DNA from 2 places in the Psychrobacillus sp. Z16_25 genome. Region 2 is predicted to be linked to the other one. Evidence: a T-box and tRNA genes for the amino acid it is inferred to sense, from the RefSeq annotation. Region 2 holds a T-box; the other holds one or more tRNA genes.
What was found. A T-box is a leader RNA that pairs with one kind of tRNA and senses whether it is charged. The one in region 2 lies ahead of metG (methionine--tRNA ligase), so its partner is inferred to be a tRNA-Met.
Positions count from the first base shown of each region.

Region 1: it encodes a tRNA-Met, which carries the amino acid that the T-box ahead of metG (methionine--tRNA ligase) is inferred to sense. The anticodon was not compared.

Region 1 is NZ_JBXEOV010000018.1:25,441-40,968, forward strand. It holds gene mfd (transcription-repair coupling factor) at 1-824, shown strand, start outside; gene spoVT (stage V sporulation protein T) at 913-1,449, shown strand; gene AC1VU3_RS15015 (putative polysaccharide biosynthesis protein) at 1,679-3,289, shown strand; gene yabN (bifunctional methyltransferase/pyrophosphohydrolase YabN) at 3,303-4,763, shown strand; gene AC1VU3_RS15025 (RNA-binding S4 domain-containing protein) at 4,768-5,058, shown strand; gene yabP (sporulation protein YabP) at 5,172-5,474, shown strand; partial or broken gene yabQ (spore cortex biosynthesis protein YabQ) at 5,471-5,734, shown strand; gene AC1VU3_RS15040 (hypothetical protein) at 5,787-5,918, opposite strand; gene AC1VU3_RS15045 (FtsB family cell division protein) at 5,989-6,384, shown strand; gene AC1VU3_RS15050 (S1 domain-containing RNA-binding protein) at 6,512-6,943, shown strand; gene AC1VU3_RS15055 (DinB family protein) at 7,066-7,518, shown strand; gene AC1VU3_RS15060 (hypothetical protein) at 7,624-7,911, shown strand; tRNA gene AC1VU3_RS15065 (tRNA-Glu) at 8,573-8,644, opposite strand; tRNA gene AC1VU3_RS15070 (tRNA-Met) at 8,655-8,728, opposite strand; gene AC1VU3_RS15075 (SpoIIE family protein phosphatase) at 8,999-11,344, shown strand; gene tilS (tRNA lysidine(34) synthetase TilS) at 11,395-12,795, shown strand; gene hpt (hypoxanthine phosphoribosyltransferase) at 12,812-13,354, shown strand; gene ftsH (ATP-dependent zinc metalloprotease FtsH) at 13,454-15,445, shown strand.
Region 2 is NZ_JBXEOV010000002.1:319,249-334,776, forward strand. It holds gene AC1VU3_RS04310 (hypothetical protein) at 1-284, shown strand, start outside; gene AC1VU3_RS04315 (hypothetical protein) at 374-955, opposite strand; gene AC1VU3_RS04320 (DUF2785 domain-containing protein) at 1,009-1,827, opposite strand; gene metG (methionine--tRNA ligase) at 1,847-3,529, opposite strand; T-box leader at 3,540-3,798, opposite strand; gene AC1VU3_RS04330 (citrate/2-methylcitrate synthase) at 3,861-4,928, opposite strand; gene AC1VU3_RS04335 (LysR family transcriptional regulator) at 5,029-5,910, shown strand; gene AC1VU3_RS04340 (VC0807 family protein) at 5,891-6,541, opposite strand; gene AC1VU3_RS04345 (sigma-70 family RNA polymerase sigma factor) at 6,988-7,926, shown strand; gene AC1VU3_RS04350 (YolD-like family protein) at 8,480-8,839, opposite strand; gene AC1VU3_RS04355 (M50 family metallopeptidase) at 8,940-9,995, opposite strand; gene AC1VU3_RS04360 (hypothetical protein) at 10,465-10,902, shown strand; gene AC1VU3_RS04365 (hypothetical protein) at 11,073-12,083, opposite strand; gene AC1VU3_RS04370 (hypothetical protein) at 12,093-13,043, opposite strand; gene AC1VU3_RS04375 (cell division protein FtsX) at 13,036-13,908, opposite strand; gene AC1VU3_RS04380 (cell division ATP-binding protein FtsE) at 13,874-14,569, opposite strand; gene AC1VU3_RS04385 (hypothetical protein) at 14,545-15,153, opposite strand; gene AC1VU3_RS04390 (phosphate starvation-inducible protein PhoH) at 15,146-15,528, opposite strand, start outside.

The sequences.
Region 1 (15,528 bases), on a different contig from region 2:
TTAATACGCTGATCGTCCATGACGCAGATAAAATGGGATTATCTCAGCTTTATCAGTTGAGAGGGCGTGTTGGCCGTTCAAACCGAGTGGCTTACGCATATCTTCTTCATCAAAGAGACAAGGTGCTTACGGATGTGGCAGAGAAACGTTTACAGGCGGTCAAAGAATTCACCGAGCTGGGCTCTGGATTTAAAATCGCGATGAGGGACTTGTCCATCCGTGGAGCAGGAAATTTGTTAGGTTCTCAGCAACATGGATTTATAGATTCGGTAGGATTCGATTTATATACTCAGATGTTAGAAGAAGCAATAGAGGAACGTCGTACTGGTGTCAAAAAGGAAGAGGCTGAAGAAATAGAAATTTCACTTAGTACAGAGGCCTATATTTCCGATGAATATATACCAGACGGTTATCAAAAAATCCAAATGTACAAACGAATTAAAGCGATGGAAAAAGAAGAAGAATATTTAGAAATAGTAGATGAGCTTCAGGATCGTTTTGGAGATATACCGCTTCCGGCAGAAAGATTACTCCGTATTGCTCGTATGAAGGTATGGGGAAAAGAAGTCGAGGTAGAATCTATTAAGGAGAATAACAAGAAGGTTTCTATTAGGATTAGTAAAGAAGGTACCAAGCAAATAGACGGAGCGATGCTAGTCGAGGAAACCATGAAATTTGGTCGAGCGGTAGGATTTCATATGGACCAAGCCAACCTTATTGTTACCATTGACGGTAGAAAAACAGATAGAAATGAACCCTTTGATGTGTTAGAAGAAGTGATGAAAATCCTGCCTAAAACAAAAAAGATAGAAGAAGTAAAATAGCGCTTTGCATATTATTTGGTAATGTGATGCATACTATGGCAGAAATAAACTTTTATTTCCATTCTGTCGAAAGAGAGGCACACATTACATGAAAGCAACAGGAATTGTACGTCGTATTGATGATTTAGGTAGAGTAGTTATTCCAAAAGAAATTCGTCGAACTCTTCGTATTCGTGAAGGAGATCCACTGGAAATTTTCACTGACAGAGAGGGAGAGGTAATTCTCAAGAAATACTCCCCGATTAATGAACTTGGAGATTTTGCAAAGGAATATGCAGAAACGTTATACGAGACCCTAGGTACTCCAGTATTAATTAGTGACAGAGATGAAATGATCGCTGCAGCTGGACTTTCCAAAAAGGATTATTTAAAACGTCGAATTAGTCCAGAAGTAGAGGAAATCATAACGGGCCGTAACGTCATTGTAGAAAAGCATGAGAACTCTGTAGAATGGATACCAGGGGTAACGGAAACTGTAAAGTCCTATTGTATTGCTCCTATTATTGCTGCAGGAGATCCTATTGGTGCTATTTTAATCTTCTCTAAAGTGCATTTTATTGGCGAAGCTGAATTAAAGGCTATAGAAACTGCGGCTAACTTTTTAGCAAAACAAATGGAAAATTAATCATCACATTTCAATTAAAGCTTATTTTCCATAGCCTTCCTCTTTCATTGAGGAAGGTTTTTTGTATTTCCGCTTTCCGGTCCCTCGAGTCAAATGTGGCACGACTGCGGTGGCTGGAGAACAGCCTCCTCGCCGTACCCCATTTGCTGGTCGTGGCAGACATAGGCGCTTACGCTTTTCTTGTATTGATGTATAATAATGCTATTGATGGAGAAGAAGGGGTAATACTATGAGTAGTGAATGGAATATGAAGTCCTACATGAAGGGAGCTGCGCTTCTAACAATAGCGGCTATTATCGTAAAACTGCTGAGTGCGGTTTACAGGGTTCCCTTTCAAAACTTGGTTGGTGATGAAGGTTTCTATATCTATCAACAGGTGTATCCCTTCATTGCGATTATTACGACTTGGACTTCATATGGTTTTGCAGTAGCTTTATCGAAAATTCTCTCTGATTATGCTGCTGTAGGGAAAGAAAATGCTTTAGATCAAGTAAAGAAAATAGCATTTTTCTATATAGGATTCATTTCCCTCGTTTTCTTTTTTATTTTATATTTCGGAGCAGAATTTATTGCGGATGCAATGGGAGATCGTCAGCTAGCGCAATTATTACATTCGGGCTCATTCGTCATTTTATTAATGCCTTTTTTAGCTGTACTGAAGGGAAGCTTTCAGGCAGAGGGTCAGATGGCACCGGTTGCATATGCCCAGATAATTGAGCAGGCTGTACGGGTCTCTGTCATTTTAATTGGTGCCTGGATTGTTGTATCCACTAGCTTTGATTTGTATAAAGCAGGGAGTACTGCTATGTATGGGGCTGTTGTAGGAGAACTAGCTGGTATTTTATTTTTAGCTGTGCTCTATTGGAAGGTCATGAATCGGAAGGAATATAAATCTTCCTCGAGGCTTGTTGATAAATGGCGGGTTGTGAAAGAGTTAACTGCCATCAGTATTAGCGCAAGTATAAGCTCTATGCTCTTTCTGTTGCTACAGCTTGTCGATTCTTTTACTGTCTTTCAGCTTTTATTGGACAGTGGGGTAGAGAAGCTTGCAGCGATGGAAATCAAGGGAATTTACGACCGAGGACAGCCATTGGTACAGCTTGGTATTGTGATAGCTTCCACTCTATCTTTAGCAATCGTTCCTTTGGTTGCTCATCGAATGAATAGCAACAAGGGAAGGAGCGCTGTTCCTTTTATGCAGTTAACTTACCGAGTGGCATGCACATTTGGTGTGGCAGCAGCTCTTGGTTTGATTGTAGTAATGCCTTTTGTAAACGAAATGCTGTTCCAAACAAAGGCGGAGTCTGTTACTTTAATGGTATTTTCCATCCAAATTATTTGGATGTCCTTTATTTTAACCCTTATGGCGATGCTACAGGGAAGTGGAATAGTAAAACTCCCAACCTTTTTGCTGTTAATGGGTGTGATTTTAAAATGGATCGGCAATATTACACTGGTGCCTAGCTATGGAATACTCGGAGCTGCTATTTCTGGTAACATAAGCTTAGTTGTTGTGTTTTTATTAATGCTTCTTTATGTGAAAAAAAGCTGGAAGATGACATTTGCACCAATAAAGTTTTATCTTGGAATACTTATATCCTCGCTTGCCATGGTAGTCGTAGTGGTTGGGTATACAAATTTAGCTGAATCTCTTCTATTCGCTTGGCTAGAAGGCCGTATGCAATCGGTTCTCATCTCACTGACGGCGGTGTTTCTTGGAGCGGTAACCTTTTTATATGTGCTAGCAAAGAGAAGAGTGATTGCAGAAAAAGAGTGGTACCTGCTTCCATTTGGGAAAAGAATGGCAGCGATTCAATTATGGTTAAATAAACAAAAATAAGGTTGTGAAGCTTATGAACAAAATAGTAGTGATTGGATTGGGAGCAAGTGATCTAGAGCAGCTTCCACTAGGGATATATAAAAAGCTTCTGCAAGCAGAAAATTTATATGTTCGAACGGAGCAGCATCCTGTTCTTCAAGAACTGAAGGCTGAAGGAGTAACATGGAAGAGCTTCGATACTCTATATGAAAAAAACGACCGTTTTGAAGATGTCTATTCGGCGATTGTGGAGGAGTTATTACAGCTATCCAATGAAAATACAATTATCTATGCCGTACCTGGTCACCCTTTAGTAGCGGAACAGACAGTACAGCTATTGATAGAGGCAGAAAAGGATGGAAGAGTGCAGCTTGAAATCGAAGGTGGGCAAAGCTTTTTAGACCCTATCTTTAATGCGTTGCGCATCGATCCTATCGAAGGTTTTCAATTACTAGATGGAACTAGTCTTCATCGTGACGACTTACATATGAATGCCCATTTGTTAATAGGACAAGTATACGATTCCTTTAGTGCATCAGAGGTAAAGCTCACACTGATGGAAAAATATCCAGATGATTATGAGGTCACCTTAGTGACAGCTGCTGGTTCCACCCAGGAAAAGCTGCAGAAGGTGCCATTATATGAAATAGATCGGGTCATGACTCTAGATAATTTAACCACCTTGTATGTACCTCCAGTAAAGGAAATGGAAAATCGAATAAAGGAGTGGCAAACTTTTCGAGAGATTATTGCTACTTTAAGAGGGCCAGACGGTTGTCCATGGGATAAGGAGCAAACTCATAGCTCCTTAAAGAAATATGCTATAGAAGAAGTATATGAGCTACTCCAGGCGATTGATGAAGAAGATGATGATCACCTTGTCGAAGAACTAGGAGACGTATTGCTGCAGGTATTTTTGCATGCTCAAATAGGGGAAGACGAGGGTTACTTTAGTATGGAGGACGTCTTGGCCTCCGTTGCTGAAAAGATGATTAGAAGGCATCCACATGTCTTTGGAGATGTGAAGGTTGAAAATACAGAGGATGTGTCACGTAATTGGCAGGAGATTAAGGAGAACGAGCAAAGTGTCAGTAGCGACTCTATATTGGATGGAGATTGGAGAGCAGACTCCTCCTTGTTAACTTCCTTTAATTATCAAAAGCGTGCAGCAAAATTTGGATTTGATTGGCCAGAGGTTTCAGAGGCTTGGAAGAAGTTTGAGGAAGAGCTAGCTGAATGGAAGGAAGAGTTAAAAGGAGGATCGAAAGAGACGCAAACCGATGAATTAGGAGACGTCCTCTTCACGATTGTGAATCTTGCAAGATTCTATGGTCTGTCGCCAGAGCTAGCAATGATGCAGGCAAATAATAAATTTAAAAGAAGGTTCCAATATATTGAGAAAAGAGTAGCAGAAGGTAGGGGAGAATTTTCTCTTTATAGCCTAGAGGAGCTCGATGAGTTTTGGAACGAAGCAAAAAAGTTAGAGAGGTTGTGAGACGATGAGATTAGATAAGTTTTTAAAGGTATCTAGGTTAATTAAGCGAAGAACGTTAGCAAAGGAAGTAGCAGATCAAGGAAGAGTGACGATCAATGGGAAAGTAGCTAAGGCAAGCTCAACGGTGAAACCAGGAGACGAGCTTTCTATCCGGTTTGGGCAAAAGGTTGTAACGGCGCAGGTTAATGAAGTAAAAGAGAATGCGAAGAAAGAAGATGCGGCTAAGATGTTTACTATCTTGAAAGAAGAGCGCCTTGAAAAAATAGAGCCTGAGTTTATTGACGATGAAGACTAAAGCATATATTCTCTTCTCTCTAAAATAAAAGTTAAGAAAAAAAGCATGAGATTTAGTCATGCTTTCTTTTTTTTATGCATAGAATCTATTAGGACAAGGAGAGGAGAGAGGATATGCAATATCAAGCAGAAAATCAAACAATCACAATTCCAACGGGGGACCACTTAATTTCGCTAAGAAATCGAAAGAGAATGGACCTAACATCTGTCAAAGCAATTGAAAGATTTGATCAACAAGAATTTTTCGTTCGCACATCTCAAGGCACCCTTCATATTAAAGGGGAAGATTTGAAGATTGTCCATCTGGATGTAGACAAAGGTCTACTGACATTAGAAGGTATCGTCCAGGCAATACAATACGCAGATGAGCAAAGCATAGACGGTGCTAGAGGATTACTTCATAAGTTATTCGGATGACGCTTTCCTTACAGTTTTTTAGTTTGTTACTAATGATGATTAGTGGAGTCATCGTAGGAGCCATCATAGAGGGATTGCGTTTTGTTATGCATAGTGCGCCAAGACGCTCCTTCTTTTATAAATATCGTATCTACATCGAGATAGTAGCCTGGATCGTCCTTGGTCTGGGAACCTTTTATATTCTTTACACAGTTAGAGATGGTATTTGGCGAATATATGATCCGCTTGCCCAATTGCTAGGAATTCTCTTATATGAACAAGTATTTCAGCCCGTTTTTCGCTTTGCTGGACGAGTTTGTTTACGCTTCATAATTAGGCCTTTATGGATTCTATTAAAGCTACTAACTGGGTTAGTTCTAAAATTTGTACAACTTCTTTTAAAATTTCTGCGGTTTTTACTGTCACCAATTGTTTATATTTATAAAAATACATTGCATTTGGCACTACAGAATTTCCTAAAAAAACGATATAATAAGAAAAGTAGAATTCCTAAAGTAGAATAGGAGAGTGAGACATGAGGCAGGAGCGATATAAAGCACCAACTGAACAACATATTACATCTATTAATACAGACTACGTGCGTTCTGTCCAACGTCGTGAAACTCAAAATAAGTCTCGTAAAATAAGACTTATTAGACGCCTAGTTGCTTTTAGTATTTTTTCTATGCTGCTTATAGGTTTCCTAGTGTCTGCACTGGTAAACAGCAAGCAAACTTTAGCAGAAAAGCAACTACAAAAGGAAGAAGTTGCAGTGGAGCTTGAAAGAGTTCAAGAAGAGCAGGAAATGCTTAAAATGCAAATTTCCAAGCTTAATGATGATGAATACATTGGAAAACTTCTTAGAAAAGAATATTTTCTATCCGAAGAGGGAGAAATCATCTTTTCCTTACCTGAGGATAGTGACAAATAATGAAAAATTTGTAGTCAAAAAGAGTGTCTTGTTGACACTCTTTTTTTGTTAGCTATAATAAAAGATAAGAATGTGTATACTACTCGTTCTAAGAGTCGCTTAAATTTTAAGGAGGAGCATTTTTTTTATGTCAATTGAAGTAGGCAGCAAGGTACAAGGTAAAGTAACAGGAATCACTAACTTTGGAGCATTCGTCGAGCTACCAGGAGGCTCAACAGGTCTTGTTCACATTAGTGAAGTTGCAGATAACTATGTGAAGGATATTAATGATCATTTAAAAGTTGGCGATATGGTCGAAGTGAAAGTGATGAATGTTGAAGCGGATGGCAAAATCGGCTTATCTATTCGTAAAGCAAAGCCACAAGCAGAGAGACCGGAGAGACCAGAACGTCCACAGCGTCCACGCAACAACAACCGCCCGAACGACCGTGATCGTCCGAGCAAAGAGAATTTTGAGCAAAAAATGGCGAAGTTCCTAAAGGATAGTGAAGATCGTTTGTCTACGTTAAAGCGTGCAACAGAATCTAAGCGCGGCGGACGTGGCGCAAAAAGAGGATAATACGCTGTCTGTTTTATCGGTAGAAAAAATGTTTAATAGATGAAGAACTAGAGGTGCACAGCTTAGCTGGGCACCTCTTTTTATAACTAAAAGAATTTATTTTCAAAACTGGGGGTAGGGGATTGAGAAAAGTAGAGATTTTAAGGGAGCATCAACGTTACGTGGAATGGCTAGATTCTTTGCAAAGTTATTCGGAAGAGGAAGGAAGAAAACCTTACAGGGAGGGTAAATGGTCACCAAAGGAAATAATTATGCATTTAGCAGAATGGGATCGTTTTACGCTAGAGAATCGATTACCAAGAATGAAGGAGGGAGAAATACATGAAAGGTATCCTGATTTCCAAGAGTTTAATGCAAAGGCCGCTGCCTCAGCGAATAAACAAACATTTAAAGAAACCATTGCTCATGCAAAAGAGCAACGCACTAAGATTATGGAGCAACTACAAAAAATAGATGAAACGGAATGGGAAAAAATCTTTTACATCGGAGAACGCCCTATGTCTATCCGTCAGTATTTCACAGATTTTATCGAGCATGACTTACACCATAAGGTTCAGATTTCAGGTTATCTGTAAATGAGGAGTCTGAGAGGCTGGAATAAAGCCTATTCCTAAATTCTATAATGAGAAGTTTTCGGCCGAATTGCTAATGCCTATCAGGCTTATGATAAGCATGAAAGAATGAAAAAAATCATTCAATTAGTAGAGAAGAACTTAGAGCCGTATCGTGGAAGATTGTTTGAAGGCTTGTCGTTAATAAAGAGGAGAAAAAAGAATATGAGGCTGGACAAATCGAATGAGTTTATTTTACGATCAAATAATCAGAGGATTGGGAATGGAAAGATTATGTCCTTTTTAAAATTTCTTGACCAAAATTTATTTTTAATAGGTAATTTTATTGGTTCGAAGCAGCGTCGGCGACTCCTGTGGGAGCAGGTGGTAGGAGAGCCAGCACAACCGCACGCGTAAGCGTTGGGTGCTGGCTTGTTACGCCCCCACGGAAAGCGTCCGACGCAGCGGAGAACCTAAATCTCAAAAATTAAGAAAGTACGTATTATTCTAATTGTATAATGAATCACACGTGCTTCCACAGTCTACTCTGTAAGCGTACTTGCAATAAAATTCCTTCTGCTCGACAGGTATTTCCATTAAAATCATCTAACATTCAGTTACAAAATACTGTTTCATGCGGATATCTTCCATTGACCAAGGAATTGGTCCCTTCGACAATAAACCCTCAGCTTTTTTTGAATGTCCTTAAGAATTCTTTCATCTTTTAAAATTACTCCTTCAAAAAACATTCTAGAGAGGGTGGACTTTGTTCGATGCCAGTCCGAAGCGAAGAAACTCTTATAGAATGCTAGATTATACATTTCAATCAGCCAATTTTAAATGTGAAGAGATTCCCTATAGGCATAGGGAATAGATGAATCAAAGATAAAGATATCGAAATCTAACGTAGAATTAGATTTGCCTCTTACGACACTAACAGCCAGAAGCACAGCCTGACATAATGGAAAATGACGTTTAACAAATTGGAACGCTGCTGTATGAGCTTCAGACCTTTGCAGTTATTCCTTTAAAAATAGATAAAAAAATAGCAGCTACAAAGTAGCTGCTATTTGTAAGATGACCCCTACGGGATTCGAACCCGTGTTACCGCCGTGAAAGGGCGGTGTCTTAACCGCTTGACCAAGGGGCCGTATATATAATGGCGGCAGAGGGGATCGAACCCCCGACCTTACGGGTATGAACCGTACGCTCTAGCCAGCTGAGCTACGCCGCCGTTCTCTTAACAACAAATATCATATTACAAGCGATTGGACAAAGTGTCAATACTTTTTTTAAAACTAAATAGTTCGACTTTTGAAGGGGTAAATAGTTCCCCCTCGACTTGTTTAGAGAAAAATTATTAGAACCTTACAAAGCCCTTTTTTTCTAGCCAATCTAGTCGAAAAGTTTTTAAGGAGGAATATCAGGAAGTGACATTCTTCTCGTAATAGCGAAGGTATACTTCGAACAAGAGTTGAATAGGAGGTATACCCAATTGAAAACAATGTATGAACAGGAACAAAAAAAGTTTTATTTCTGGCGCAGCTTCATAGAAGGGATAAAAGCAAGGAAGATCACGCTGTTGTTTACCGTAATATTCTTTTTATTAACATTCTTTGGAGCACAGGTGGTTTTGTTTGAGGCAACAGTTCCCTTTTTCTTACCCATTTGGGCACTTGTTCATCTTAGATTCCCACGCTATATCCCTTGGACAATAGCTGGGGCTGTACTAGGAAGCTTAACGTTAGGCATAGGACAACTTACTATACATGCACTACAAGCACTCCTTTTTAAGTTTCAAGGGAAAAGGATTATAAGAAAAATACCGGTTCCGTTATTTGTTTTCTTGGATATTATACTTGTTCAGCTGATCTGGCAGCTTATCTCCTATGGGGGTGAGGTACCAGTATCCATCTGGCTATCCATTGGATATGAGGGGATACTAAGCCTATTTATGACGCTGTTTTTGTTTCAGCTCTTTCTGCCTTTACCAGAGCTTCTTCACCGTAAGTGGACAAACGAAAGAATGGGAGCAGCTTTACTAATCGGAGCACTAATACTAACAGGGATGTCATCATTAATAGTTGGTTATGTATCGATTCCATTAATCATTGCACATCTCGTTATCGTAATAGCAGCAGCTGTAGGAGGAGCTCAGTTGTCTACAGTGGTAGCAGTCCTAGCAGGTAGTATTTTAAGTATTTCAACGCTCAGCTTTAGCGGCATGATTGCTGTATACGCGGTAACAGGGTTTTTCGCTGGCCTGCACAGGAGATTCGGACGGCTATGGCAGGCTTTTAGCATGCTTGGCGTCACCTTTTTCTTTATTTTATATGATCAAACCTTGCCTCTAGATAGTGTTTATATAGGGTCTCTTGTAGCGGCCTCTTTACTTTTCTTTATGATACCGTCCCAGTGGATTAGCGATTTAAAGAACCATTTATATCCTGACGCAACTCATGTTCTTTTACGGAGACAAAAATGGATGACAGAGAAGGTACACCATCAATTACAAGAGTTTCAGTATTTTGTTGATTTTATCACTGGTTTTATTACACAAAAATTCGAGAAAAAAGGGGGGACCTTAGAACAGCCAGAACTTTTACATGTCTGTCAGTCATGCTTTCATTATGAAAAATGCTGGGGGGAAAAATCTAATGGAATTCCAAACCTAATAAAACAGTGGGAGGAGCAGCCGAATAAGACAAGGATCCATTTAGAAATTAAACTTCAAAATAAATGTGTGAAGCCAAGTGTGATTATACAGGAGCTTAAAGAAAGAGAGGCTAAGAAACAGCTGCAGCTGGAGATGCAGCATGGTAAGAAAATGTTTGCTTTAAAACTGAGAGATATGGGACAGCATATGAGTGAGCTGATGAACAATTTAGAAAGTGGGGTTTCTCTATATACATCTCATGAAGAAGAACTAAAACAAAAGCTTCAGCAGTGCAATGTCGATTTTTTTCAGATAGATGTGCTAAGTATTGAAAAAGGACAAATGGAAATTGTATGCTGCCTACCTGTAGAGGCACGAGGAAAGATGTTAGGAGAAAGAATGATTCTTCCTATTCTTTATGAATTGTGGAAGGAGCCATTTGAAATTATTTCGGAAAGAGAGTTGCAGCAACCTTACAATCATATACAAATGACCTTTAAGTCATCTGTTCGTTTTCAAGTAACACATGATGTTTATACATCCTCTAGCAGAAATACAATCTATTCAGGAGATGCTCATGCTGTTTTTCAATTGCATCCAGGTTTACTAGCAGTTATTTTATCTGACGGAATGGGTAATAATATAGAGGCACATAGAGAAAGTAGAAGAGTCATGCAGTTTATGCGTGAATGCTTAAACAAAAAAATGGATCCAGAAACAACGATGCATACGCTACATTACATGATGAGTCTACAGGATGAAACGGATAGCTATGCAACAGTAGATTTAGCCTTAATTGATTTGCAAAAGGGAGAGCTTTGGTCTTGGAAGGCCGGCAGTATGTCTACGTATTTGATAAGAGGGAAGGATATGCGTAAAATTGAAAGCAAGCATGTCCCATTTGGATTTTTACCAACCATTTCTATAGAGGCAAGAAAAGTAGATATAAAGGATGGAGATATTTTACTTATGCTTTCGGATGGCGTGTTTTCTTCTAAAACAACAATTGAAAAACAGGAGCAATATTACCGAAAAATATTGCAAGACCCAACCATTAATGCAGAGCGATTTGTGAAGATTTTAGAAGAAACCTATTCGTTGCCGGGTGATGACCGGACTGTTATTTTTATGCAAGTGAAACACGCTGTTCCTGAATGGTCTATATTTTCACCAAGAGAGGCGGCTAGATACTAAGAAAAATGCTACAATAATCTAAAGGATGTTGAAAGAGAGAGGGTGAGAAGATGCACCAATTCGTCCGAAAGGTGAAACAATATATTGACAAGCACCAGCTGATTGAAAAGGGAGAGCGTCTTCTTATCGCCTGCTCTGGTGGGGCTGACTCTGTAGCTGCAGTTCTCGTAATGAAAGAGTTGGCGAGCGTTTATGAATGCGAGCTAGGAATTGCTCATACAGACCATCGATTAAGAGGAAAAGAGTCTGCAGAGGATATGGACTTTGTATTAAAATTAGGAGAAAAATTACGTATTCCTGTTCATGCAACCACACTTCAAGTACCAGAGCGAATTGAAGCTGAAGGTGGAAATGTTCAACTGATCTGTAGGGAGGAAAGATACTCTTTTTTTGAACAAGTAGTAAGGAACCATGACTATCATAAACTCATTTTCGGCCATCATGGAGACGACCAAACGGAAACAGTATTAATGACAGTGATCAGAGGATCTTTAAGTAATGCAATTACTGGAATCCCCAATATGCGTCCATTTTCAACAGGTCAGATTATTCGCCCGCTTCTTAATGTGACGAAGAAGGAGATTATGGAGTATTTAAATGAATGCAACGTAGGCTATCGACATGACCCTAGTAATGATAAGCATACATACACACGCAACCGTATCAGACATCGAATCGTCCCTTTATTGGAAGAAGAAAATCCGAATATCAATGAGGCGATCCGTACCTTGGTAGAAAAACAACAACAAGATGATGATTTTCTGTGGCAGCTTGCAAAGGATAAGTTTGAACAGCTTGTGACAGTTGAGAGTGAAGGGGTCTTCTCACTCAATACTAGCACATTTTCGAAGATTCCCCTTGCTTTACAAAGGAGATTGATTCTACTACTATTAGAGTATCTATATAAAAACTCCGACATACTACTTAATGACCGTCTGATTGAATCTATTTTAGCAGCCTGCAATGAACAGGAGGGCCATGCTGTTTTACATTTGCCCAACGGTTTCTTCCTCATTCGTCATTACCAAGTAGTTCAATTTACCTCTTCTAATCCACAAAATGCTTTTAAGTTAAGAGAACAAATTTTTCTAGAAGAGAACAAATGGACTAATTGTGGTGCTGGATTTTCTATCTATTTAACACGGAATATAGGTGAAGTACAATTCTCAGATGAAAAATGGTTTGTTCATGTAGAAAAAGACATGCTTCCCCTTAAGATTAGACAAAAGAAAAATGGAGACCGCATACAAATAAAAGGAATGCGCGCCTCCAAAAAAATTTCACGTCTATTTATAGATGAAAAGGTCCCATTAGAGGAACGGCTAGTATGGCCACTGCTAGTGACTGCCAAAGATGATATAATAGCAGTAATCGGCATACGTTACGGAGTACAATTTTCGAAGCAAGGCAGTTCGCAAAATTATGTATTATACATAAGGCGAAATCAATAATTTAGGGGGACCAATCATGCTAGAGAAGGACATTCTAGAAGTATTAATAACAGAGGAGCAAATTCAAGAAAAGACGAATGAGCTTGGTGCGTTATTGTCAGCAGATTATGCAGACAAGTTCCCACTTGCAATAGGAATCTTAAAGGGTGCAATGCCTTTTATGTCCGATTTAATGAAGCGAGTAGATGCTTATATTGAAATGGATTACATGGATGTATCGAGCTACGGAAATGCGACAGTTTCTTCTGGAGAAGTAAAAATTGTCAAAGACTTAAACACTAGTGTGGAAGGCAGAGACATTCTTATTATTGAAGATATCATTGATAGTGGGATGACTTTAAGCTATCTAGTGGATCTTTTAAAGTATCGTAAAGCAAAATCCATTAAAATCGTGACCCTATTGGATAAGCCTTCTGGTAGAAAAGTAGACTTGGAAGCAGATTATGTTGGTTTTGAAGTGCCAGATGCGTTTGTTGTAGGTTACGGATTAGATTACGCAGAAAAATATAGAAATTTACCATACGTTGGTGTGCTGAAAAAAGAAGTGTATTCTTTTTAGTATAAGTATCCAAGTTTAGAGGCTTTTTGTTGTACGCCCAAAATTTCGTATGATAAGATAATCAGTAGTTTTTCTGTTTACCTTGTGAGGAGGCTAGGAATGAATCGAGCATTGCGCTACGCCATATTGTATTTACTGATATTTTTTGTGATTGTTGGTATATTCGCTACGTTTAATAATAGCAATCAACCAACTAAAGATATTCGTTACGACGAATTCATCACAGCTCTTGAAAAAGGAGAGGTAACAAGCTTCTCTATGCAACCTGAACAAGGTGTTTACTTTGTTGAAGGGAAAATGAAGGGCTATGAAGAGGGAGAGACGTTTTTAACAAAGCTTCCTTATAATAGTGAAAATTTACAAGAAAAGATACGTTCATTAGCAGCGGCTCAAGCGATAGAAGTAGAAGTTATTGAACAATCCAAAACGAGTGGATGGGTTCAATTCTTTACTGGCTTATTACCCTTCTTAATTATCATTATTTTGTTCTTCTTCTTATTAAGTCAATCACAGGGCGGTGGAAACCGTGTGATGAACTTTGGTAAGAGTAAGGCAAAATTATATGATAACGAGAAGAAAAAGGCCAAATTTGCAGATGTTGCTGGGGCAGATGAAGAAAAAGCAGAGCTTGTAGAGGTTGTAGATTTCTTAAAAGACCCTCGTAAATTTGTAGAAATTGGTGCACGTATCCCTAAGGGTATCCTTTTAGTAGGTCCACCGGGAACCGGTAAAACCTTACTTGCACGTGCTGTTGCCGGTGAAGCCGGCGTACCTTTCTTCTCAATTAGTGGTTCTGATTTCGTAGAAATGTTTGTTGGTGTAGGGGCTTCCCGTGTACGTGACTTATTTGAAAATGCGAAAAAGAACGCTCCGTGTATCATATTTATTGACGAGATCGACGCAGTTGGTCGCCAACGTGGTGCAGGTCTTGGTGGCGGACACGATGAGCGTGAGCAAACACTTAACCAGTTACTAGTTGAGATGGACGGCTTTGGTGCTAATGAAGGTATTATCATTATCGCTGCGACAAACAGACCGGACATTCTAGACCCAGCATTATTGCGTCCTGGACGTTTCGACCGTCAAATCACAGTAGGTCGCCCGGATGTAAAAGGTCGTGAAGCTGTACTTAAAGTACACGCACGTAACAAGCCTTTAGATGATACTGTAGATTTAAAAGCAATAGCTTCTCGTACTCCAGGCTTTTCTGGTGCAGACCTAGAGAATCTTTTAAACGAAGCGGCATTGGTTGCTGCTAGAAGAAATAAAAAGAAAATTGATATGTCTGACATTGATGAAGCAACAGACCGAGTTATTGCAGGTCCTGCAAAATCAACGAAGGTTATATCAGAAAAAGAACGTAAAATCGTTGCCTTCCATGAAGCAGGTCACGTAGTAATCGGTTTAACCTTAGATGATGCAGAAGTCGTTCACAAGGTAACAATCGTTCCTCGTGGTCAGGCTGGCGGTTATGCAGTAATGCTTCCAAAAGAAGATCGTTACTTTATGACAAAGCCAGAGCTTTTGGATAAAGTCGCTGGTCTATTAGGAGGACGTGTGGCTGAGGACATCGTGTTTGGGGAAGTATCTACAGGTGCCCATAATGACTTCCAGCGCGCAACAAGCATCGTAAGAAGCATGGTAACGGAATACGGCATGAGTGATAAATTAGGTCCAATGCAATTTGGTCAATCTCAAGGTGGTAACGTTTTCTTAGGCCGTGACTTCAACTCCGAGCAAAATTACTCCGATAAGATTGCTTACGAAATTGATCAAGAAATGCAAACAATGATTAAAGAACAATATGAACGAACAAAACAAATTCTAACAGAAAAACGTGATTTGCTAGACCTTATCGCGAATACACTCTTAGAAGTAGAGACATTAGATGCTGCTCAGATTCTTCATTTAAAGGATCATGGTACGCTTCCTGAGCGAAACTATGGCCAAAACACTGAAGAAACAACTGAGGATGCAACCGAAATCACTTCGGATGCAGTAGGAGCTCCAAATGATCCGACAATTGGAGACTTACCAAGCGAAGACGGTTCTAATGATCCAGATTCACCAATTCAGGAAGAACGTCGATAATAATAGGAAAGCTGATTGCTCTCGTATGTGCACGAGGCAATCGGCTTTTTTCTTATATAGAAAATATGGTATGATGTTTTGGA
Region 2 (15,528 bases):
CTTGTGGTGACGATGAAGACGGTGATGTAAATGAAATAGAAGTGGAAGATCCAATGTTAGAGCAAGAGGATCCAAATGATACTGGTATTGATACGGAAGACAACGAGGGTATTGAAGAAAATGAAGACATCAATACAGAGGGAGACGGAGCAGCTGATGAACAAGGCGACACCGGTACTCCTGGAACAGACCCATCAAGCTCAACTGATACAGAGGATGGTACTGACGGTACTGACACTGAAGGTGGAGCAGACGGAACAAACACGGATGGCTCCGGATCTTAATAACTACTAATAAAGAATGAATTAGTTTCATTTTATACAAAAGAGGAGTCCCTAAATATTTTTAGGACTCCCCTTTTTGCTTAAAATTGTTATTTCCTGCTTTTTTTCTTCTGTACGAATAGAAAGCCTATGAAGATAAGTGATAATAGGATGGGTATATAGAGATAACGTGTAAAGGTTTTGCTTTCTTCCTCTAATGTTTCCTTGGATAAGGGTATTGCCACTTCTTCAGAAGGCTTTTCACCTGAACCGAGCTCGCCTATTATATCTGTTGCCTCGCTTAGCTGCTTGGTCATCGTACAATAGCCAGTAGATAAAGAATGCTCCTCTTGACTTGCAAATACTACGTATTCCCCGTCTTCTATAAATTCATATCCACAAGAGGCGCTGTCTCGGACAGAGCTTACAATTACCTGTGATTTTTCAATCCCTTTCCAGACTTCTGTTACTTGAAAAAGATATTGTATTTGGTCATCCGAGCTTATGCTGTGACCATTATTGTTCGAGTCTAGGCTGTCTAGTACTTTACCTAAAAAAACTACATCAGCTTGCTCCAGCTCTTCTTGAATGCTTCCAGGCTCCACACAGCTGCATGCCGAGGATGAAATGGGCATAAAAGTAAGCAGTATGGCGAAAATGCTGAATACAGCTAGATAGCGGAAGTACGGCATAAATGTTAGCCTCCTTTACCAATTAGACGAGCGATTCAGAAAATTCGTTTCATTTATTTATACACTTCTACATGAAAGCGATGCATGAGTGATAAGATGTCCTCTCTCCCAGCAGTACTTACTCCTTTATAAGAAAGTCGGAAGTATAAAGATTTAATAAAGGAACCAACATTTCTCCGGTATTTAAAATAAGTTAGTGAGAAGACCTCCACCTGATTTATACTTTCTATTAAGTCTTTTACCCAGTCAACAACATGCTCCTCTGATAAGCCCTTCTCCATCATCGCCTCTATCGCAAATATCAGCCTCTCATCCTCATCGTCTGTGTACACACTTTCTCGCAATAAGCAGCAAGCAATCGTATCCAAGCATTCCTGAAATAGCTCTTGCTTATAGGTTGGATGCTCTACTACCGCTGTTAACAGATCAGCTCCATGTGCAATGCTGTGAGCCCACCCCTTTCCCTCTACGTAGCCTCGTAGATCTTTTTCTTCTTTTAGATAGTGAACAGTTGCATAATATATGTCTTTCCATTCTGACGAAGAAAGAAATCCTCTTTCTTTATCCTTCATTAGAATAAGTACAATTACTAAAGATGAAAAGGATCTCGTAAATACAGAATCGGTATCCTTCTCTCCAAGCCTATATAATAAATGCCGCTCCCCTATACACTTTAAACCTATTTCCCTCAATTGCTCATTCGGAACATGGTCCCCTAATATTAGCTGACAAAACTTTTGATAGATAAGCTGATCTCTCAGTTCCGCATCAATTGACCCAATCTGTTCAAGCATTTCCTCTATTAATTGCGGAAGATTCTTTACCTGAGTAATATCTTCTGACATGTTTAGTAGCTTTGTTTTTAGTTCCATCTATTTTCCCCTATTCACTTTACTTTCTTGATTCTGCTTGCAATCTCGCAAGCTCTTCCTCTATAACTAGCGGGTCGATTCTTTGAAATAAAGGCTCCACTTTACCAAGAGACTGCGCTTCTATTTTTATCGGCTCCCAGCACCATTCCTTTATGGAAAGCATCTCTCTAATCCTTTCGCTGGAAAATGGTAAAAATGGAGAAAGGAGCTGTGCAGCATTTACAATGATAAAAGCCATTTCGGATAGTGTTTGTTTGCACTCACTAAGGTTCTCTTTTACAGATTTCCAAGGCTTCTCGTCATCAAACTGCTTGTTCCCTTGTCTTATATAGACAAAGATTGCTTCTAGCGCCGCTTTCATGCTTCCTTTTTTAATAAACTCCCCTACTTTGTTATATAGCTCCTCTGTTTCTTTTACCAGTCTCTCATCTACCGGTTCCTCCGGAATAACACCATCAAAGGATTTCTCTAAAAATTTGAACGTTCGATTGACAAGATTGCCATAAGCACCAAGCAGCTCCGCATTATGACTGTATATGAATTCTCTCCAAGAGAAGTCTGCATCTCTACTTTCCGGGGCATTGATGGTTAAAAAATAGCGAAGCGAATCAGGGTCATATTTTGTTAGTGCATAAGGGACCCATACAGCCCAATTTTGACTAGTAGAAAGCTTTCTTTTCTCAAGTGTTAAATATTCATTCGAAATAATATGGGTAGGTAAAGGCTTTTTCCCTGTCCCTAGCAAAATAGCTGGCCAAATCAACGTATGAAAGGGAATATTGTCCTTTCCATGTACGTAGTAAGAGGTTGTTGTTTCATTCCAGAAAGCTTTCTCATCTTGCTGTTGCAGACTTGCCCATTCCTTACTAGCAGAATAGTAGCCTGAAACTGCCTCAATCCACACATATACTTTTTTATCCTCATAACCCTTTACCGGAACGCTCACCCCGTTTGGTAAGTCTCTGGAGGCAGCCCGATCCTGCAGACCTTCTGAAAGATAGCGTTCGGTCAGTTGTACCGCATTGTCTCTCCATGCTCCTGTCGCCTTCGCTTGTGAGACATACTCCTCTAATTCCTCTTGAAAATCGCTTAGTGCCAGATAAAAATGCTCGGTTGTTTTGATGGTTGGCGGGTTCCCACATAACTTACAGATCCTGTTCTTCAAATCTAGTGGGTCTAAAATGGTTGAACAGCTATCGCACTGATCTCCTCTTGATTTACTGCCACAAACCGGACACTCTCCCTCGACATAACGATCTGGTAGGAACTGCTCGTCGTATTCACAATAGGTTTGCTCAATTTCTTTTTTATACAGCCAATTTTGTTTTAGTAATTCTAAGAAGAGAGATTGCACGGTCTCGTGATGATTTTGTGTGTCTGTCCTTGTATATAAATCATAGCTAAAACCTAATTGCTCGAAAGACTCTTGAAATTCCTCGTGATATCGATCGGCAATCTCTTTGACGGTGACTCCCTCTGTGTTTGCCCTAATTGCGATAGGTGTTCCATTGCAATCGGTCCCTGATACGTATAACACTTTCTCTCCCTTTAAACGATAGTATCTTGCTAGGATATCTCCAGGTAATAACGCTGCAATATGCCCTAAATGCAGGGAACCATTTGCATATGGCCATGCTCCTCCTATAAAAATGCTCATCAAACTCTCTCCTTTATTTTCAAAATAAAAAACCTCGCCCCATATCGAACTAATCGATAAGGACGAGGTTATAAACTCGTGGTACCACCTTTGTTTACAAATGACTTACATCATTTGCCTCTATAAGTACGAAGCTTCTATGCTTGATACTTTGACATGGATAACAAGTGTCAAATCTTGTCGTAGCCTACTAACCAGAGGTTTTCAGTACGAAGCTCCGAGATCATGTTCAAATGACTAGTTTGCTTCTTTTCCACCATCCGAAGCTCTCTTGAAAACATCCTCATTTTACTTTTCCTCTTCAACGCTATTATTTATAAAATTGTTACCATTATATCGAGAGAAAAAATAATAATCAAGTGAATTTTTTGAATTTTTATTTCATTTCTCCCACATAGATCGACTGCGGTCTAAATATCGTGTTATCACGGATTTGTTCTATTGCATGCGCCGTCCAACCAACCATGCGAGCAACACTAAAGGTCGGTGTAAACAATTCAGGCGGCATGTCAATGGAACGCATAATGGCTGCCGCATAATATTCCACATTCGTGTAAAGCTTGCGACCTGGCTTTAACTCAGCAAGTAGCTCGATAATTTCCTTTTCGGCAATCGTTGCAATATCCAACCATGCGTCTTGCCCTTGAAGCTCTATACATTTGTCTCTTAATAGAATGGAACGAGGATCCTCGGTTTTATAAATACGATGACCGAAGCCCATTATTTTTTCGCCGTTTTCTATCTTTTCTCTGACGATATCTCTGATTGTCGCTGGATTTTTGAATTCATTTAATAAAGCAATAACACCAGATGGTGCTCCACCATGAAGCGGTCCCTTCATTGTCCCTAGAGCGGAAGTAATCGCTGCCGTTAAATCGGATTCCGTAGAAATAGTCACTCGTGCTGCAAACGTCGATGCATTTAGACCATGTTCCATCGTAAGCTTTAAATATGTTTCTAATGCTTCTACTTGCACGTCTGTAGGTATTTCACCCGTTAGCATCCATAAATAATTAGCAGTATGGGATAGTTCGCCGTTCGGTTCAATAATTGGTTGGCCCTGCTGGTTTCTATAATGTCTTGCCACGATTACAGGAAGTGCAGCTGTTAACATGGCCGCTTGCTCCTCCAGGCTTTTTTCTTTAAATTCATCGTGAACAAATGCCGAAATTGCTGTTCTCATTGCATCCATTAGTGCAGTTTCTTTTGGTAGTAAGTCGATGATTTGCTCCACATGAGTTGGAAGCTTTCTATAGTCCTTCAATTGGTAATATTCCCCTGTGTTATCACCAGTCCATAGAAGCTGAGCAACCTTTTCAAAATTCCCCTCGTTTATTAGCTCCTCTACCTTTACGCCACGGTATCGAAGCTCCCCTCTTTCACCGTCTACGGAAGCGATCTGTGTGTGTACTGCTACTACATCTTTTAGTCCCTTTTGAAACATATGAACTCCTCCTTTTTTTATAGTTTAATATAAAAGATTGATAAAAAAAATTAAATATATATAATTGACTTAATTATTTTATTTAATCGAAGGTGATTGTATGGAGTATCAATGGTTAAAAACATTTTGTATAGCAGCAGAGACACTTAATTTTCGTAAGGCTGCAGAGATTTTGCTTATGTCTCAGCCGAGCGTAACTGTCCACATTAAGCTTTTGGAGGAGCACATCGGCATCCAGCTCTTTGAACGCAATAAAAACCGAGTAACCTTGACGGCCGAAGGAAAATTTTTTCTACAGGAAGCGAAACAACTAGTGCGTTCCACGGAAGCAAGCATCACAAAAGTCCAGGCATACGCCCAAGGCTTTCGAAGAAGATGGACGATTGCGATTACCCCACTGATGGCAGAAACGATCTTGCCTTATTTTCTTCGAACCTTTTTACAGAATCATCCCGACTTAGAGGTTAATATTCGTGTGGAAGAGTCCCATGTGATAGAGCATTTAGTGAATGAAGAGGAAGTAAATATCGGGATTGCATCCACTGACGCAACGTTCAAAAGTCTATACTCGACTCCTATTTATGAGGACCCGATTATTTTTCTCATGCCCTTTGATGGCTATGATGAAGAAACTGGGCCACCTATTGATGTGAAAGAGGTACTGCAAAACAATTATTTATTCACTCACCACCATCCTTCGTTTTGGGATAGCCTTCTTGTCAAGCTCCATCAGCATGTCCATGGACTTCGTACGATGAGGGTCACGCAGGCACATGTGACCAAGCGGTTTATCCAAGAGGGGCTTGGAGTATCCTTCCTTCCACATTCAATCGTCAGGAGAGAGCTTATAGAAGGAAAGATTATGCAGCCACACTTTGATTTATTCGAGCTTCCAACCGTTTCTTCCTATGTATTGGTCAAAAAGATGGGAAGCCTAGAAGAAGAATTTATCGAGCAAATTTCTAAGCATTATTTTGGCTGAGAACAGGAGCCGTTTCCTTTGATTTTGTTATGCTCTTTATTTCTTTTAAGACGGCCAAGTATAGGAAAAGCCCAACTATTCCGAAAGCCCAACCGACTAGCTGTCTATAAATCAAGAGTGAGGTATAAGCCTCTACTCCATATCGATTTAACATCCAGGCTTTCATGGCAGCCAAGGTGAGTCCACGTACTACAAATAAAACCGTGATCCACTGGAACCACTTGAAAATCTCTTTTCGGTAAAACAATTTTTTGCTTCCGCGACGGTCATATCCTTGGAGATAAGCGACATCCACAAAGAAATAGAGCGGAAGTGGCTTCTTTATCATCAGAGAAATGAGATATATACCACTGAACACGAGACCAAGATACAACTGATTCCAAAGCATTCTTTCAGCTGTGCCAGAGAGCAAGTCAACAATCGTGCCAATTAATAGGCTCGATAATATAAACAAACCAGTAACATTAAATTCCCTCTCTGTAATGAAACGAACGATAGTATAGATGAAACCCGGCACAGTAGATAAAAGCATCGCCCAATAATCACCTAATGCCTCCCTGCCGTTCGTCCAAATAAGATAAGGAAGAGCCACATAAAACACGATTTCTAGCACAATCATGTATTTTTTCATTTTCTTGCTCCCTTTAGTAAAGTATCGTTTCATACTTTACGGCACACCTCTAGAAAAGTTCCAGATATTTGAAAATGTTTTTTTAGGTCATATCTATAAGGTGTGGTTGATTTCCGTTCTGGCTGGACGCTTTCCTGGGAGCGCAGCTTCGGGACAATAGGATGTTGTTCAAGAAAACGTTGGCACATGATGTGCCATTTTTAGTTTTCCTTCCTTTTCGGATACTTACGAAATAATACATTTGCTTAGCGTATTGAAAAATGGGAAGTGATTGGCATAATCATCTATTTTTCTAAGACGTTCTTTTTACGTAATATGTATTAACAACCTCCATAATTTAGTCATCTTGCAATTGCTCGGAGTATCTTTAATTTTTTTTATTAAGCCGTATAATTTTTCTATTCTCAAACGTCTATTAATTGTAAGAACATTAGGAGGGGAACAATATGGAAACAAGTACTAACATTAACAAGACATTTGTAGATGAAGCTCGAAAAATAAGAGATGAATTTGAAGAAATAGTTTCGGGATACTCAACAGACCTGTGGAATTATTGTAAATATGTTACTGGTTCTCCTTGGGATGGTGAAGATCTTTATCAAGAGACTATGATAAAGTCCTTTGGTTTGCTACCACAACGGTGGAGTGAAATTACTAACAAAAAATACTTTCTCTTCAGAGTTGCAACAAACACTTGGCTTGACCAATGTAGAAAACTCAAACGTGAAATAGGAACATTAGATGAAGTACCTGAGCCAAAATTTGATTTTTCAGACCAACTATTATTGGAAGAAATTCTAATATCGTTGGAGTCAAATTTGACCATCAAACAAACAGCCGCATTTTTACTGATGGATATTTTCCAGTTTAGTGCAGATGAAGTAGCTGGGATTGTCCAAAGCACTCCAGGTGGTGTATATTCTTCTGTTCAACGCGCGAGAAGAAAAATAGAGTCTTTGGATTTTTCAAAATCAAAAACTAAGATAGTTTCTCAAAGTCATAACGTAATCATCCAGGCATACTTAGAAGCCTTTAATAATGGCAATTTAAATAGTATGTTAAGGTTATTTAGTGAACAAGCACAAAATGAAGCATTCTTTGGATTCCAGGAATTCTCTAAAGATGAAATGCTGAAAGGTTCTTTAAAATTTGGTTTGCCTGGTCATACAGCTCGTGAAATCATCCTTTGGGGCAAACCAGTTATTATTGTATTAACTTCTAATGACACTAGTGCTGAAATTCATGACATACAAACACAAGAAATTGAAAACGGAAAAATAGTTAGCCATAAAAGTTATTTCTTCAGAAAAGAATTTATTTTTGCTGCCGCTGATGAGCTTGGAATAAAGGCACAGCTAGTAAAACCACCTGTATTTTGGAGTTGAGTTTTTAGGGATGACAATTGTTGTCCCTTTTATTGTGTTTGTACCACTTCTCTCAACTTTCCTACTTCACAGTTTGGTTCTAGTGCGTCGTATTTTTATAGAAATTGAGTAACTACTTTTCGGTCTTTTTGAGTCACTCGTCGATATTCAACACTTCTATCTTTTTTACCGATGACCTTATCCCGGTATTCCGCTCTCCAACTCAGCGTCTGTAATTGGACCTTCAGGAGTGTAATCAATAGGAGTATCTGTTTTACTTCTATAATTGGTACTAAGGTATATGCATCACTAGTCAGTTTTTCTTGATATGTTATATTCTTTTTGAAATTTATTGCTCAAATTTTAATTTTAGTAGAAAACACTATTGGTTCGGAGCAGCGTCGATCACTCCTGTGGAAATAGCACGAGGGAGAGACTACAGGCTCGACCCGTGCCCACGGAAAGCATCCGACGCAGCAGAGAACCTAACACTTAAAAAATAAGAAAGCACCTATGATTTGTATCATAAGTGCTTCTCTTTCGATTTTTCCCACCTTCAGGCTCCCACAACAAGTCATTCCATTATCGTTGCGTCCACTATTTCATCCAGTGACAGTTTATAGCACCGGAAAGGGTCTTCTAATTCAATCGTTCTTTTTGCTACATCAATCCACTGAATGACTCCGCGATTGTAGAGAAATTCTCCTTCTCTCCATCGTTTCACCTTAATTTCCACGTTTCGCTTCATTGCTAGCTCTAGCTGCTCTTGAATAAATTCATAGTCAAATTCATTTAACTCTGGTCGAGGCTCCTTTTTGACTTCCTCTTGGTAATCCCTAAGCATCTTCACATGCTCCGGCAACATCATGGCCACCCATTTTTTTGATCCTCTATCTTTTATTTTAGATAAATCAAGTTGTTCCCATTCTTCCATGTTAGCCATCTCCATTACCTATCTTTTTTATTTATTATATACGAACAAACGTTCGTTATACAACTGGGAATTTATAGGTTTAGGAGAATGAATGAAAAAATTAAATGAATACTGGCTCCTTCGCTGCTTTAAAAATTTTATGAGTCAGCATTTCTTCAGCATAAAAGAAGCCAAATTGCTTTTTCCCTTTTTCTATTTCTGCATAAACCTCTTTGCGTTTAGCTTCCGCAGTCTTCTGATCACCAGTTAAATGAGCAATCATCCATTCACTGCGTTTATAGCTGACCGGTTCAATGGGACTTAGATATGTATGCAACACCTTGATTTCTTCTACATTTGGCTGATGAAGAAAGCAATCTACCTGTCTGATATGGGTGATGAATTGCATCGCTATCTTATTATCCTTACGAATTGGAATGGTTTTATACGCTTCAATCATGCGAGATGCACAATCATAATTTTCCATTACGATATAATAATAAAAGAGCAGATAACTATTCATAAGTGTATCCTCAGAGACAGCAGCTAGCTTCGTTTGTTCAATTAAGGAAGCTGACCAATCTGCTGGATGCTTTGGAGACATCATTTCTTTTAGCAGCAATATACTACCCAAAAATACTTCCGCTTCCTTACCACCTCTCCTGAGCTCTAACAGAACGCGTCCATCCGATTTCATGGCTCCTTTGAACGGAATGATAGTCACTGCAAAGATAGCCAAGTTTAAAATTCCCAAAAACTTTATATACGATTGATCAAGGATAAAACCAATAGATAACCCAATAATGGCAACAAGGAGAGAAGCAATTGGTCCACCTGCTGCAAACCATTGATGCTGCTTCATGATCCTATCAATATTTCCACTAATAGGTGCGCAGCTTGCGACACCACCAAACATTGCCCAGCTTTCGTTTGCTCTAACCTTTATCTTGTCAGTCTTCTCTATCAGAAAAGGCCCTGCTATTAAATAATGAAAACGGTATCCAGCCAAAACACCAAATAAGGCATGACCCACTTCATGAATAAAAAACGTTAGCATAGCTAATGTAACGAAAATAGCTAGCTCCAGCATCGTCTCCGCATAATCGGTAAATTGTAATGCGATCACCACAGCAAAAAAAATCAGTGTGACACCCATTGGACTTTTCCAGAATTTCATTACTCTATCTCCTCTACTATGTGCTGGTTATCTCAAGCACCCTTGAATTACTCACCTTCTAAATAGGAAAAGTAAACTTTGCAGATAATGCACTTTGATTAATATAAGTTTTACCCACTAAAACATCCCCATTTATTTGTATATTTTCACAACAATTATATCACGTTTAATGGTTTATCATTCATATTTTGGAAATGGATAATCTGGTCCTAACAGCAGGATCAATAGACTTTACATATAAACAAGAATCGTTATGATTCCCATAAAAAAACAGCATGGCACCAATGACCAGTGCAATGCTGTTTTCTCTATTTTTCTTTATTTAATCAGTCAATATATTATATGCAAATTTGATAAGAACAACAATCTTTTAGAAAACAGCCTTGCATTAAAATAAATCTGGATATTATGACTGAAGAAACCGTTACTATTTTGTCAGTCATTACGTCTTATAATTGAGGTGAAATTGATGAAAAGATTGTTTGTTTTAATACTTGCAATTGGACTTGTTTTAGTTGGTTGTAACCAAGAAGTAACGTTGAGTAATGATGAAAAAACCAATACAACGAAAGACAGAGTTTATAGCGTTCCTTGGGATGGCAGACCCATGATTGTTAAACAAAAAAACGTTAATGGGGATTACGAAAAAGTAAATGAAATAACTGATAGTATTGAAATAGAGAAAGTAATAGAAGCCTTGGGAAACGCGGACTGGCAAGAGAATATTCAAGTAGATATTGGCCCCCCAGATTATCGTTTTACTTGGAATTCATATAACCACGACGCATGGATAAATGAAGAGTCTCATAGAGTTGAACTTAAAATTGAAGGGCAATCAAATTATGGAACTTTATCTAGTGAATCTTCTAAAATTGTATTCGAAATCTTGACTGGCAAAGAACTTTAATTGGCAATAACCCGGGTGACTTATTCAACTAACCGGAGCTTTCTTTTAAAAAAAGAGAGCAAAACTCATGAGCTTGGAGATAATTTCTCCAGCTCATGAGTTTTGTGCATTTGTTTTCTATGATACAACATGAGTAATTTTCCATTTAGAATGCCAAGTTTCTCTTTCCTTTATCTGCGTGCTCGTTTGTTTTTATTTTGGAAAATCTTCACGATAGCTATAATGAGAGAAAGGACAGCAATTCCAATAACAATCAGCTTCAATTTACCAGTATCTTGCCCTTCAGGTTTAGTGGCTTTTTGCTGTTCTACACTAGTTAAGGCCTGCTCTATTTGTTGGTTTTCTTCACCGCTTGATTCATTGGCTAATAGATTGTTTTCTTGCTGTTCCTGTAACGTGTACGGCTCATCACCAACGACAACAAGCTGTAGAGCCATTGATGCACCAGGCTCTCCGTTTTCACTTTCTACCTTTTCCTGAGTATGTTTCCCCGCATAATCATTTACAGCATTCGGTCCAAAATAAGACTCGGAAATTGTCTGTCCTACCCAAACGGCTGGATCTCCACTTTCAGCAATCGCCCTCGGATGCATGCCCATTTCATAAACTTCCCCATCAATTGTCAACGTATATATATTCGCCGTACTACCGGTTTCTGTTGATTTTTGTACACGCTCGACCGCTTCCACTTTTCCTGTCGGCCCCTTGGTATAGCCAGACATTTGCAATAAAGTCTGTCCGTTAATGTCCGTATGTATGTGTTTAGCAACAAATGCCGCAAAATCATCACGTGTCAATGTTTCTGTCGGATTAGGTATGTCCAATTGATTCTGGAAAAAAGCTTCATTTACCAATTGATACGTGGCATCCCCTTCGGTAGTGGAAACTATCTGCTGTTCTAGTGCTTGTTGTGCCAGCTGTGCGGATGTGACGCCATCAATCCCATGATATTTGGCTGCCCATGCCGCTAAATCCTGTGCGGTTAATGTCTTTTGGGGCTGGTAATCGAGGCTTTCATCTAAACTAGAGACGATTCCTAAAGAAGATAGCACTACAATATCGTTTGCATTTTTACTTAAGCTTAGATCACTAAAGGCATTATTTTTATTCAAAACATGTGCAGACGCAGTTGTTGTAAAGAAAAAGCACATGAAAAGACATAGTACAATTCTTTTCTTCATGATAACCTCCTATTTTGTAGTAAGCTGCAAGCTACCGTTTCTTTGGATTACATAAGGCTCAGTTATCCCATCCATTGTTTTCAATGTCTCATAATTGATAGAAAAGCTCGGCAGCTCAACTAACAACTCCTCCGGTAAAAAGAAGCCGTTATAAAAGCCTGCTTCTATGTCAAACTCTGCTGCAGTACCCTCTTCATTTTGCAGAATTTGTCCGAGGATCAATACATGAGCATATTCAAGTTCGTACTCTACGTAAATATGGTCATGTCGAAAATAATATCGTGCATTACTGTGTTCATTGAGCCATTCTTCGGATAGATGAAATGAACCGGTTGGGCTTTTGCTAACCCAATCTAGTAAATTTTCCTCTATTGTGTCTGTATCTTTTTGGAAATCTGCAATAATTTCGTCTTCCACTTCCGCAGTCCAATCAATATCCAAATAGTTCGCAATGGTTTCAAGCTCCAATCCGGCTGTTTCTGCCAAAAAGTCTTCCCTAGCCTGTAAATTCTTTTCAATAGCCTGTAGCAATTGCTCATGTCCTTTTAACGTGTTTTGACTGCTAAGCAATTGCTCATATTGCAGATAAAGTTCGTTCAACTGTTCTGCATACGTAAGAATTTTTTGTTCCATTACCCATTGGCTGCCCATAATATCCACAATATCTGAACCTTGCTGCATCAATGCCAGCCATGTATCCAAGCCCTTTTCCGAGTAAAACTGCAGCTGCTCGACAGCGACTTGCTGATCTTCTTTAAAAGCTGTTTCTGCTTGCTTTACTTGGGGTTCCAATTTTTCAATCTCTTCGCGTGTTTGGTCCATCTCCTGGTGCAGCTTCGAAACCGTCGAATCATCGTATACAATTCCCAAGAAGTTCGCAAAAGCACCTGTTAAATGGGCATAAGCCGGTAATGCAACGGCACCTGCTAAAAGCAATACGAGTCCCATTTTTTTATACATAGCGGATCATCTTTCTTGTTGAAAAGTAGCTTGCTGCCATTCCCAATGCAGCACCCATTACCAATTGAATGACACAAACAAGGATTACTTGATTGGTGTCTAACTGCCCCAAATAAGGAATTGCTGCTTGAATTGGTTTAAAAATAAATCCATATAATCCACAAATAAATACGATGGCTAACAAGGCACCAAAGAAACCTAATAATATGCCTTCCAGTAAGAACTGCATACGAACGATTTTCGGGTCCATCCCTAAAAATAGCTTTATTTTCAGCTCTTGAGCTCGTTGATATAATGCAAGGCGGAATGAACTATAGACCATTAAAAATGCGACAGCAACAAATAGCGCAATTGCTAACGTACCGTATAATTCAATTTTTTTTATCCATGTTGATAATATTTGAGCCATTTGCTGCGGGTAAATAACTTTTACGATACCGTCCACTTGTGCTAAATTTTGCTGAAGGGATTCGACATAATCTTGATCACTCACTTGAAACTTGACGGCATCTGTCATACTCCCATCTGTAAAGGCATGCAATAAGTGCTCTCTGCCTTCGAAGATGAAGGATATATGATCGAGCATTTGCTCACCTGTCTCGATTTCTACGTTTTTGGCATAGGATTGCTCCGATAAAATTTTAGCAACCCCCTCAGCCATTCCATCTTCTACGTATACTTTCATCGCTAGCTGTGATTCTACATAGTCAATCGCCTCGTCAACGTATGCCCTCACCAATAAAACACTTCCCACTAGGCAAAGCGCAATAAAAAGAAGCGTGACAGAGGCACTTACACTTCCTCTGTTGCGCTTGATTCCTAGTTTTACATCATCTAGCATGTAGATAATCTGATGTTTGTTCACTTATATCACCGTCTTCCATCACCCAAATGGTTTCCCCGTGTTGGAGTAATTGCTCTGCGTGCGTAACGACTAGTACTGCAATTTTCTCTTCCAAATGCAATTCATACAATAATTCCATTATTTCCATTGCTGTTTGCTGGTCTAAATTCCCTGTTGGCTCGTCTGCTAATAACAGCTTCGGTTTATTTAACAATGCACGCACAATTGCCACCCGTTGCTGTTGCCCACCGGAAAGCTGCATGGGATACGCATCTATTTTGTGAAGAAGGCCCACGCGCTCTAGTAAACGCATGGCCTCCTCTTGTATTTTTTCAATGGGATGTCCAAGTGCCTTTCCTGCCAACAGGATATTTTCAAGCACTGTCTTCTGCTCAATCAGTTCAAAACTTTGAAATATAATGCCCATTTTCCGTCTCAATTCAAATTTCGGCATGGATGTTATATCCGAACCATCAATCAAAATTTGACCGGTATCGCAATCTATTTCTCTATACAATAATTTTAGAAGTGTACTTTTTCCTGAGCCCGAGCGACCTCGCAAATAGGCAAATTGACCATGATGGAGTTGAAAATTCAACTGTGACAATACAGCAACTTCATCGTAGTTTTTCGTCACTTCCTTCATTTGAATCATGATTAAATCTTTCCTTCTTTTAGCCATGGTAGGAAGCCTCGCAAAAAGCGCTCGGTTGCCGGCATAAAATAGGAACCGAAGTGGTAATCAGGATCTAAAGTTGTATTCACCCAAGTCCCCTTCGTGTTCACACGGTCAATATATAATACAGAGCCACCATCTGCTGTTGATACAAGTGTTTCACAGCCTTCCGCAGGCCAATATACCCCGTGTTGATGCCAAGTAGCATCAGCTAACGTTAAATAATTCGTGAATAAATCATGTGATTCACCTGGTAGGCGTAGCCCGCTATCTGCACCTGGCTCCAGCCACCACCAGAAGTTCGTCGGACGGAATTCCCATTTATGTTCTGGCAACCAATCTCTGTGCTGTGGACCAAACGTGACGACTACTTTGCCTGAATTCGCAAAATCGTATATTTTATCAACATTTTTCTCTAATAGGTCAATATGTGTTTGGGATGGGATAATCAGTACATCATAATCATCCAATGAAGCTTCTGCGAATTGTCGAATCGGTATCAACTTGGAAAAATGCTGGCCAAATTCAGATGTTTTATATGTTCGGTGATGGTGAGAGCTGCCACCATACATAACGGCAATTTTACGCATGTACTTTCTCCCCTTTCTGTAATCGTTTAAATTCGTCTTGTACCCATTGCTCCATTTGTGCCGGAATACGGTCTGTTGTTTTGCTAATCTCCGGCTGCATTCGAGCACTCGTTTGCAGCAAACTGCCGCCAGCGTGTACAAAGATGGTACCGTTAGTAGAGTTGCGATCAATGTATGTAATTGTTTCTCCACCTGGTAATGTTAATAATACTTCTGCGCCTTCTGGGGCCGGGTGATGCCCCCGTGCAAAGAAACCTTTTACACCTCGATTGATCGTCATATCGTCTTCTGTGACGCCTTCAAAGATAGGATGTGGCTTAGCAATCGACACATTATAGTCTCCATGCCATTTAATTTCTTTGGGAATGAACATTT